3 regions of the Arthrobacter pascens genome follow, and region 1 is predicted to be linked to each of the others. Evidence: riboswitches for the same ligand, from Rfam matches in the RefSeq annotation. Region 1 holds a riboswitch; each other region holds the start of a gene.
The links. Region 1 has a riboswitch for S-adenosylmethionine ahead of QFZ40_RS06385 (aminotransferase class V-fold PLP-dependent enzyme). Riboswitches for the same ligand answer to the same signal wherever they lie in the genome.

Region 1 (3,458 bases):
GGCAAGTCCACCATGGTCAACGCCCTGACCGGGGCTGAACGCGCGACGGGCGGCGTCAATGCGGTGACCGGGCGGGGGCGTCACACCTCGTCGTCGGCTCTGGCCCTCAAGCTGACTGACGCGCCGGCAGGAAGCTGGATCATCGACACACCCGGCATCCGTTCCTTCGGCCTGGCCCATGTTGACCCGGACCGGATCCTGCGTTCCTTTCCTGATCTGGAGCCCGGCACGGATGCCTGCGAACGTGGCTGCAAGCACACCGCGGCCGCGGTGAACTGCGGGTTGGATGCCTGGGTGGCTGACGGCCAGGCCGGTCCAACCGGACCAGCCCGGCTTGCGTCGCTGCGGCGCCTCCTTGGCACTGATCCGCGATTGGAAGGCCAGGAAACCAAGGAACTGGGCAGCATCAGCTAGCGGAAACCACTCTTTTCCCGACGGCTTGAGAGTGGTTCATGACCCCGGGACCCCCAATGTCCCCGCCCCGGCCGCGCTTTGACGGTAGTTTGGAACCATGATCCAATCCGCTTCGAGCTACAACGATGACCTGCGCCTGGCCCACGTGCTGGCCGATTCCGTGGATGACCAGACGATGAGCCGCTTCAAGGCCCTGGATTTGCACGTCGAGACCAAGCCGGACCTGACGCCGGTCACCGACGCGGACAAGGCCGCCGAGGAAGCCATCCGCGGCCAGCTGTCCCGTTCCCGGCCACGGGACGCCGTCCTGGGCGAGGAATTCGGCAGTTCCGGGCATGGATCCCGGCGCTGGATCATCGATCCCATCGACGGCACCAAGAACTTTGTCCGCGGCGTTCCCGTCTGGGCCACCCTGATTGCCCTGGTCGATGAAGGCGAACCCGTCGTTGGCGTGGTAAGCGCCCCTGCGCTGGGCAAACGCTGGTGGGCCGCCAAAGGTGCCGGGGCATACATGGGACGCTCCCTTGCTGCCGCCACCCGGCTCCGGGTATCTGACGTGTCGAAGCTTTCGGATGCCTCCCTCTCCTATTCCAGCCTCGGCGGATGGAAAGAACGCGGGAGCCTGGACGACTTCCTCGGCCTGACGGAGGACGTCTGGCGGACGCGCGCATACGGCGACTTCTGGTCCTACTGCATGGTGGCCGAGGGTTCCGTTGACATTGCCTGCGAGCCTGAGCTGAACCTCTACGACATGGCGGCCCTGGTCCCCATCGTGGTTGAAGCCGGCGGCAGGTTTACGTCCCTCGACGGCGAGGACGGCCCGTTCGGAGGCAACGCCCTGGCCACCAACTCGATCCTGCACTCCGAGGTTCTCAAGCGCCTCAACCCGGATCTGGACGACCTCCTCTAACCGGGAAACCCGAATATTCGATGGCGGACGCGTCCACTAGGGTGCGTCCGCCGTCGTATTCTTCGGGCAAAGCCGATTCTTACAACGCCGCGTAACAAAACCCTTAACATTGGAACCCGCTTTTTCCTGGCCCGCAGCATGTTCTACGCTCTTAATAGGTCACGAGTGCCAGCGCAAAACCCCGGTTTGCTGGCCGGCAACCCTCCATTCGCGGTGGGGTGCCCCGGGTGACGACCAGGCCGGTCCGGAACGGACCCGGCAAGCGCGGATTCCCATGGAGGGGTCCTTCTTACAGTGAGGTCTCTGTGACAACTGCCACCGTCTCCCCCAACATCGCCGCCCCCGTACACACCACCAGCCCGGCCACGCTGTTCAGTGAACGCAATGCCATTGCGGGCCGTCCGCTGTCCGCCGTCACCGGTGCCGAGATTCAGGCGCCCCTGATCCAAGGCGGGCACGTCCGGTACGCCAACCTTGACTATGGCGCGTCCGCTCCTGCCCTCTCCGTTGTGTCGGCCTATCTCAATGAGATCCTGCCGTTCTACGCCAGCGTCCATCGTGGTGCCGGCTACGCATCGCAGATCAGCACGTCCGTCTATGAGAACGCACGCAACATCGTCCGTGACTTTGTGGGTGGCCGCCCTGATGACTCAGTTGTCTTTACCCGCAACACCACCGATTCGCTGAACCTGCTGGCCGGCTGTCTTCCGAGTACTGACGGACGTCCGAACGGCGACGTGCTTTATCTGGACATCGAGCATCACGCCAACCTTCTGCCGTGGCAGGGCCTGCCGCACCGCAGTGTAGTGGCCGCCGACACCATCGCCGGCACCATCGAGGCACTCCGGGCGGAACTGGAGCAGGGCGGCGTAAGCCTGCTGGCCGTCACCGGTGCGTCCAATGTAACCGGTGAGATCCTGCCCATCCGGGCCCTTGCAACGCTGGCGCACGAACACGGTGCCCGGATCGTGGTGGACGCCGCCCAGCTGGCGCCGCACCGGCGCATCAGCATCAGCACCGACGACGTCGACTACCTCGCCTTCTCCGGTCACAAGCTTTATGCGCCCTTCGGCGCGGGCGTCCTGGTGGGCAGGCCTGACTGGCTCGATCTCGGAACCCCTCACCTCGCCGGCGGCGGAGCCGTCCGTGAAGCCAGGCTCGACGGCGTCAGCTGGACCACAGGGCCGGCTCGCCACGAGGGCGGCTCACCCAACGTCCTTGGTGCTGCCACCCTGGCCCGCGCCACCCAGGTGATCGCTGCTTTGGATCAGGACCGCTGGCACGCCCATGAGTCGGCCATCAGGTCTTTCCTGGTGGAGGGACTCCAGAGGATCGAGGGCGTTACCGTACATCAGATCTTCAAGGACACGGATCCCGAAACGGACACCATCGGGGTCGTGAACTTCTCCGTAGCCGGTTACGATGCCGGCCTGGTGGCCGCATACCTGTCTGCCGAACATGGGGTAGGCCTGCGCGACGGACGCTTCTGCGCGCACCCGCTGCTCAAGCGCCTTGGCCTTCCCTCCGGTTCCCTGCGCGCCAGCTTCGGCGTGGGTTCACGGCTGGAAGACGCCCAGCGTCTGCTGGCCGGCATCGAGGAACTCCGCCGTACGGGCCTGGGATGGGATTACGTCGTGGACTCCAGCCGGTGGGTTCCGGCGAACGATACCCGGACCTACCCGGAGTGGGCACCCAACACCCCCGGAACCGCGGGCGCTGCGCCCTGCATCGAGGACTGACTTACCGCTGGCTTAGCACTGAACACCTAACAGCGGCGTTTGCGGTAAATTCGAAGGATACCCAAGGGCATCAGACGAAGGAGGCCGGACGTGGGACGGGGTGGCCCCAAACTCGACCACGGGCGGCGGCAGGAGCTTGGCGGGAGCTTCCGGGACGGCGGCGAGCACTACCAGCGGGTGCGCCCAGGTTATCCGGAAGAGTCAGCGGACTGGCTCGTTCCCACCGGAGCGCGGGACGCCGTCGACGTCGGTGCCGGCACCGGGAAGTTCACTTCCCTGCTGCTGGACCGTGGACTCTCCGTCTCCGCCGTCGATCCGTCCGCAGACATGCTGGAGCAGCTGCGGCTCCACTATCCCGGGGTGCCGGCGATTCAAGGCACCGCCGAGGCCACAGG
Region 2 (3,458 bases), 1.5 Mb from region 1:
CGAGGTCACGGGCGTAGACCAGGCCATTGTAGGTGGGGTCCGGCGTATTGAAGCCGGGGAACCGTTCCGGGTCCTTCCCGAAGTCGAAGTTGCCGGAGTCCACAATCACTCCGGCGATCGCCGAGCCGTGCCCGCCCAGGTATTTCGTGGCGGAGTGGACCACAATGTCAGCGCCCCACTCCAGCGGACGGATGAGATAGGGGGTGGAGAGCGTGTTGTCCACCACCAGCGGCACGCCGGCCTCGTGGGCGGTCCGGGACACTCCCTCAATATCCAGGACGTCCTGGCGCGGGTTGGATACCACCTCCGCGAAGAACAGCTTGGTGTTCGGCTGCACCGCCGCACGCCACTGATCCAGGTTGTCCGGGTCCTCCACGAACGTCACCGAAATGCCGAACTTTTTGAGCGTATGCCCCAGCAGGTTGTAGGTACCGCCATAAAGGCTGGGGCTGGCTACGACGTGGTCTCCGGCCTCGGCGATGTTCAGGATGGCAAAGGTTTCGGCAGCCTGCCCCGAACTCAGCAGCAGGGCAGCGAGTCCGCCTTCAAGACTGGCGATCCGCTGCTCCACGGCGTCCTGGGTAGGGTTTCCGATGCGCGTGTAGATCGGTGCCAGCTCGGCCAGTGCGAAGCGGTTGGCAGCACTTTCGGCACTGGGGAAGACGAACGACGTCGTCTGGTAAATCGGGAGGGCACGGGCGCCGGTGGCGCTGTCCGGCTCCTGCCCGGCATGGATCTGGCGGGTTTCAAAAGACCATCCGTCGGACATTCAAGGCTCCTTTGACATGGGCCCGGGAATGCTGGGTATGCCACGGGCCGCGCTTGCCATCCGGCCGTTGTCGGACAGCCAGGTCCTCATCCGGGGCACCCCGCCGCGCGGAGGGTTGCCGGCCAGCCAGCCGGGGCTTGGCGCTGGCACTCATGACCTGCGTTCAGTGTAGGAAGTGCCGCGCCGCCCGGGACAACATTGTGACGAACATTGTCGGCGCGGATCCGCCGGGGCCGGAGGAAAGGCGAATGTCCACTCATGACAATGGCGGCTTTTAGTAAGGGTACCCTTAGCTGAGAGCCGCATCACAAGATGCCAAGATGATGGCATGCGCATGGATCACGTCTCTTACGCCTGTGAACACGATGGCCTGGCTGCCACCACCGATCGTATTTCGTCCGCCCTCGGCGTTGAAGCCGTGAAGGGCGGCGTACACCCCCGTTTCGGAACCCGGAACATGATCATCCCGCTCGCGGGCCACAAATATGTGGAAGTTGTTGAAGTCCTTGACCACCCTGCATCGGACAAGGCCCCTTTCGGCCAAGCCGTCCGTGCACGTTCCGCAGCCGGCGGCGGATGGATGGGCTGGTGCGTCGAAGTGGACAGCCTCGCCCCCTTCGAACAGCGACTGGGACGGGCCGCCGTCAACGGCAACCGGAAATTCCCGGACGGCCGCGAACTCGTCTGGAAGCAGATCGGGATCCTCGGCCTTATTGCTGACCCGCAGGTTCCGTACATGCTGAAGTGGGAAGGCGATCCCGCCCTGCACCCGTCCAACGCCTACCCCAGCAACGTCAAAATGTCCTGCCTGACCATTGCCGGTTCGGCCGAGCGGGTTACCGAGTGGCTGGGCGAGCCCGTTGAGAGGCCCCTTGAGGACGTGGCGGTTAAGTGGGTGGCTCCGCATGGAACCCCCGGTATCCTGTCTGTCACTTTCGAAACCGCCACCGGAGCAGTCGTTATCTGATTGTTCTCCATCTGATTATTCGCCGGCCGGTCTCCCCCCCGGCCGTGACTATCCGGGCCATGATGCCCCGGATAGCTGTCTAATCTTCGGCCGCCATCAGCGGGTGCCAACGACGTCACCTACCGATGGCGGCCGAATTACTTTAAGACGCATTGTCTTTGGGTCAGCCCAGGCCCACTGCCCTGCCGAAGAGGCTGAAGCCCACGAAGGCCACGATGTCCAGCAGTGAATGGGCGATGACCAGCGGCATCACGCGCTTGGTCCGGGTGTAGAGCCAGGCGAAGACCACTCCCATCACGGCATTGCCGATGAACGGTCCGAAGCCCTGGTAGAGGTGGTAGCTGCCGCGCAGCATGGAGCTGGTGAAGATAGCCAGCGGCATGCTCCAGCCGAATTTCCCGAAGCGGTCCAGGAGGTAGCCCACCACGATGACTTCCTCCACCACGGCATGCCGCACCGCCGACAGGATGAGCACGGGAACTGTCCACCAGTAGGAATCGAGGGCGCTGGGGATGATGGCCGTGGTGATGCCGAGGGCCCGGCCGGCGGCATACAGCCCCAGGGACGGAATGCCGATCACGGCGGCAAGGCCCAGGCCCTGCAGGAAGTCACGTCCGGGTCTGTCAAAGTTGAATCCGAGTTTCCGGAAGGCGGAGCCGCTGTGCAGCCCCTCCCCCGCGCCCGGCTGCCGCTGGTCCGTCAGGAAGAAGATGACCAGCAGCACCGGTACCAGGGCGAAGATGATGTCCAGCAGCTGGTAGGTGAGGTCGAAGTACTCGCGGGTGCTTTGCGACGGGTTCAGGGTGGAGGTGCCCTGCGCCAGAGGGGCGCGCGTCATCTTGTCCAGCAGCTGCACCACCGAATAGACGGCGGACTGCCCCAGGGACAGTCCCAGTACTATCCAGACTTCAATGCGCAGACGACGGCGTGAGGGAACCAGCATGTTCCCATCTTGCCTGCAGTTTCTGGTTCTTTGCTGGTTGCCGGGCAACCTCGCAGTGCACGGCTTTCCCAGGACCAAAGGCTCCGCGGGCTGCACATATGCTTGGGGCTTATGAGTGCGCCCGGGAAAATCATCATGATCCGGCACGGCCAGTCCGCCGCCAACGCCGATACGTCCATCTACAACAGGGTGCCTGACTACCGGATCCCGCTGACCCCGCTGGGCGCGGAGCAGGCCAGGGCCGCCGGCGAACACATCCGGAGGGAGCTGGACGGCCGCCAGGCGTGCGTCTACGTGTCTCCCTACCTGCGGGCCTACCAGACCCTTGAGGCCCTCGATCTGGGCAACCTCACCGAAAGAGTGATCGAGGAACCGCGGCTCCGCGAGCAGGACTGGGCAAACTTCCAGATCAGCGGTGACATCGAGGACCAGAAGGAACTCCGCAACGCTTACGGCCACTTCTTCTACCGATTCCGCGAAGGCGAGTCCGGGTCCGACGTCTACGACCGGATTTCCTCGTTCATGGAAACCCTGTACCGGCACTGGTCCAAGCCCGACTACCCGCCGAACACCCTCCTGGTCACGCACGGGCTGACGATGCGACTGTTCTGCATGCGCTGGTTCCACTGGTCCGTCGAGTATTTCGAGTCACTCAACAATCCGGACAACGCCGCCGTCAGGACGCTGGTCCGCACCGAGCTGGACAAGTACGAACTGGACATCCCGTTCAGCCAATGGGTGGACCGCAGGGTGGACGAAACGGTACTGGATGCTCCTCC
Region 3 (3,458 bases), 1.5 Mb from region 1:
CCGATGGTGCACTCGGGGCCAACCTCTCCTACATCCTCAAGGCCAGGGTCCAGCTGCTCCGTGACCTGGGCTCTGCGGTGTCACCGTTCAACGCCTTCCTGATAGCGCAGGGACTGGAGACCCTAAGCCTGCGGGTGGAGCGGCACGTAGCGAACGCCGTCGCGGTGGCGCAGTGGCTGGAAGCTCGGGACGACGTCGAATCAGTGGCCTACGCGGGCCTTCCCTCCAGCCCCTGGTATGAGCGTGGACGCAAGTACGGTCCCCTGGGTACGGGAGCCGTGGTGGCGTTCAACCTGGCCGGCGGTGCCGAGGCCGGCAAGCGGTTTGTGGATGCCCTGGAGCTGCACAGCCATGTGGCGAACATCGGCGATGTCAGGTCCCTGGTCATCCATCCGGCGTCCACGACCCACAGCCAGCTCTCCCCGGAGCAGCAGGCCATTGCCGGCGTCACGCCGGGCCTGGTCCGCCTGTCTGTGGGAATCGAGCACATCGATGACATCCTTGCTGACCTTGAAGCGGGTTTCCGGGCGGCCAAGGCGGCGCTCCAGGCAGTGAGCTCCGGGAAGTGAGCGGGGCATAGTCCCGGGTGCGGCGCGTCCGGTCTGGCAGGCCGCGCCCCGGAAAGTCATAATCCAGTCACACTCTTAGCCATAGGCCGGGGCTGTTTCGTACACTCAATGGAGGTCATGAGTGCCAGCGACAGCCCCGGCTTGCTGGCCGGCAACCCTCCTTCCGCGGTGGGGTGCCCCGGGTGAAGACCTGGCCTGCCGGTCATTTGACGGCAGGCAAGCGCGTAGAAAAGGTCCTCAGATGACGATTACCGTCTCCCGTACAGCCGTACCCGAAAACGGAGTGCTCCGTTATGCCGCCATCGGGGGGCTGCAGCTCGAAGCCGGCGGATTCCTCCCCGACGTCACCCTGGCGTACGAAACATGGGGCACGCTCAACGCGGACGGATCCAACGCCGTCCTCATCGAGCACGCCCTGACAGGCAGCACCCACGTGACCCGGGGCGACAGCGACGAGCCCGGCTGGTGGGAGCAACTGGCCGGACCCGGGGCACCCGTGGACACGGACCGGTTCTTCGTTGTGTCCATCAACATCGTGGGGGGCTGCTACGGATCCACCGGGCCGTCGTCGCCTGCTCCGGACGGAAGGCCGTGGGGCTCCCGCTTCCCCCTGGTTACCCTTCGGGACAGTACTGTTGCCGAGGCCAGGCTGGCTGACCAGCTGGGCATCCGGAGCTGGTTCGCGGTCATGGGCGGTTCGATGGGCGGCGCGCGGGCACTGGAGTGGGCAGTCACGTATCCGGAACGCGTGCAGCGCTGCGCGGTGATTTCGATCGGAGCGGCGAGCACCGCCGAACAGATCGCCTTTGCCCAGGCGCAGACCCTGGCGATCCGGCAGGACGCCAACTTCAACGACGGCGACTACTACGGCGGTCCTTTCCCCGAGGACGGCCTCGCGCTGGCTCGGCGGATCGCGCACATCACCTACCGCTCGGCCGCGGAATTCGACGGACGGTTCGGCCGGACGGCCCAGGCGGCGGAAACACCGCTGCAGGCCGCATCCCTGGGCGACCGGGGCCGCTACCAGGTGGAAAGCTACCTGGACCACCAGGGCAGCAAACTCGTCCGGCGCTTTGACGCCAACAGCTACATCGCCATCACCGAGGCACTCATGAGCCACGATATCTGCCGCGGGCGGGGTTCCCTGCGTGAGACCCTTGACCGGGCCACCGCGCGGTTTTTCGTGGCAGCCGTGGACAGCGACCGGCTGTACTTCCCGTCCCAGTCACGCGAACTGGCCTCAGCCTTGCCCGGAGACGTGGACGTCCACGTCATTGAAGCGCCCATCGGCCACGACGGGTTCCTCACAGAGATCGGACAGCTCGGCAGCCAGCTCGGGAAGACGTTCCTGGTCTAGCCCTTAGTGATCCTGCCACAGGCGGGAATCTAGCCGTTCATGATTTCGGCCCGGCGGGCCATGTAGTCTTCCATGGCCAGCTCGCCGTTGCTGTACTGCTGGTCCAGTTCGGCGAGCTTCCGGGCCCGGAAGCCCTGCTGGGCCGACGGCGGCGGGGGAGCCGCAGGGGCAGGCGGCTGCTGCCGCGTTTCCTGGCCGGGCCCTTGCTCCCGGGAAGCCATTGGCTGGTCATATGGCGGGAAGGGCTCGTTCAGCGGCGGAAGGGGCTGGACCGGGGGCAGCGGCTGGGGCCTGTCGATCTGGCGGAAGCCGCCGGCCATGTAGTCCTGCTGCGTGTAGCCGTCGCGGGGCTGGCTGCTCTGCGGTCCGGGACGGGCGCCGGGAAACTGTTCGGGGTACCGGCCGGAAAAGCTTTGTTCCTGGTTCCGGCGCCGGACGGACTTCCGGTACATCCGCATCGCCATGGGTATCACGAACGACAAAACGATGATCCAGAAAAACAGATTGTTCACAGCGTGGCGCCTCTCATATGTGTCCTTCCAGCTTAGCCCCGGACTGCACACGCGTGGCCGGGATGCCCAGGAAGGCCGCGTAGCGTGCGACGGCGTCGTTCACCGCGGCGTCGAGCCGTTCAGCCGCTGCTGCCGAAGCCGGTGCAGCCGAGGTGGAAAGGCGGATGTCCAGTTCGCACCGTCCGGGCAGCAGGACGTGCCGCCAGGACCCGATCATCCGTCCGTTCAGCAGCACCACGTGCATGAGGGCGCCGTCGGCAGGAATGGCAGGCGCGGTGCCTCCGAGGTAATGCCGGGTGGCCGAGTAACCCATGACGTATTCGTCGTAGCACTGGATCAGGTCCACGAAAGGCCTGCCCGGGGCCGGCGCTGCGCCGGGGTCGGTTTCCGGGCTGGAATAGAATTCGATGCCATCAATCACCGTGGTCTCCGGTGCGGCCCGGTCGTCCTCAAGCGCATTGAGCAGGCCCTGCCGGATGTCCGCCATTGTCAGTCCGGACCAGTCGGAACAGTCCTTCACGGTGGCCGGACCACGGCTGGTGAAGTAGCGCCGGACCAGCTCGGCGAGCGCCTCCGCCCGGGACAGGGGCCGGGACAGGGGAGCATCCGGCCCGGGCGGCACCCGTTCGTCAAAGAGGGCATACGTCTGCTTCAGGGCGCCGCCCGGGCTCCGCACGGGCGTACCGCTGACCAGGACCGCGCTGATTTCCGCATGCATGATCAGGTAGGCCAGTTCCACTCCTTTGGCCGCGAAGCCCGCGTCCTGAAGCCTCACCGCGAGCTCCTCCCTGGTCAGATGGTTCCCGCCGCGGACCGCCTCGGCCAGGACCTGGCCGCTCCGTTCCGCGGCCGCTGCGTCAATGCGGGTCGTGCGGTACATCCCGGCGTTCGCCTGGTGAAGCCGGGGCGCGGACAGGGCCATTAGCCAGCGCAGGTCATCCCGGTGCACGAAATGCCAGGTGGGCCTGAGGATATGGGTGCGCAGGATGCGGCCGTCGGCGACGGCCAGTTCAACATCAG

Region 2: linked by a shared signal. The riboswitch ahead of QFZ40_RS13345 (bifunctional o-acetylhomoserine/o-acetylserine sulfhydrylase) and the one ahead of QFZ40_RS06385 (aminotransferase class V-fold PLP-dependent enzyme) in region 1 are both predicted to bind S-adenosylmethionine.
Region 3: linked by a shared signal. The riboswitch ahead of metX (homoserine O-acetyltransferase MetX) and the one ahead of QFZ40_RS06385 (aminotransferase class V-fold PLP-dependent enzyme) in region 1 are both predicted to bind S-adenosylmethionine.

Annotation. Positions count from the first base shown of each region.
Region 1 is NZ_JAUSXF010000001.1:1,373,465-1,376,922, reverse strand. It holds gene rsgA (ribosome small subunit-dependent GTPase A) at 1-414, shown strand, start outside; gene hisN (histidinol-phosphatase) at 512-1,324, shown strand; SAM riboswitch class IV at 1,482-1,595, shown strand; gene QFZ40_RS06385 (aminotransferase class V-fold PLP-dependent enzyme) at 1,657-3,063, shown strand; gene QFZ40_RS06380 (class I SAM-dependent methyltransferase) at 3,154-3,458, shown strand, end outside.
Region 2 is NZ_JAUSXF010000001.1:2,897,867-2,901,324, forward strand. It holds gene QFZ40_RS13345 (bifunctional o-acetylhomoserine/o-acetylserine sulfhydrylase) at 1-769, opposite strand, end outside; SAM riboswitch class IV at 814-927, opposite strand; gene QFZ40_RS13350 (VOC family protein) at 1,098-1,736, shown strand; gene QFZ40_RS13355 (CPBP family intramembrane glutamic endopeptidase) at 1,900-2,679, opposite strand; gene QFZ40_RS13360 (histidine phosphatase family protein) at 2,791-3,458, shown strand, end outside.
Region 3 is NZ_JAUSXF010000001.1:2,894,406-2,897,863, reverse strand. It holds gene QFZ40_RS13345 (bifunctional o-acetylhomoserine/o-acetylserine sulfhydrylase) at 1-569, shown strand, start outside; SAM riboswitch class IV at 683-798, shown strand; gene metX (homoserine O-acetyltransferase MetX) at 811-1,926, shown strand; gene QFZ40_RS13335 (hypothetical protein) at 1,956-2,438, opposite strand; gene QFZ40_RS13330 (winged helix DNA-binding domain-containing protein) at 2,452-3,458, opposite strand, start outside.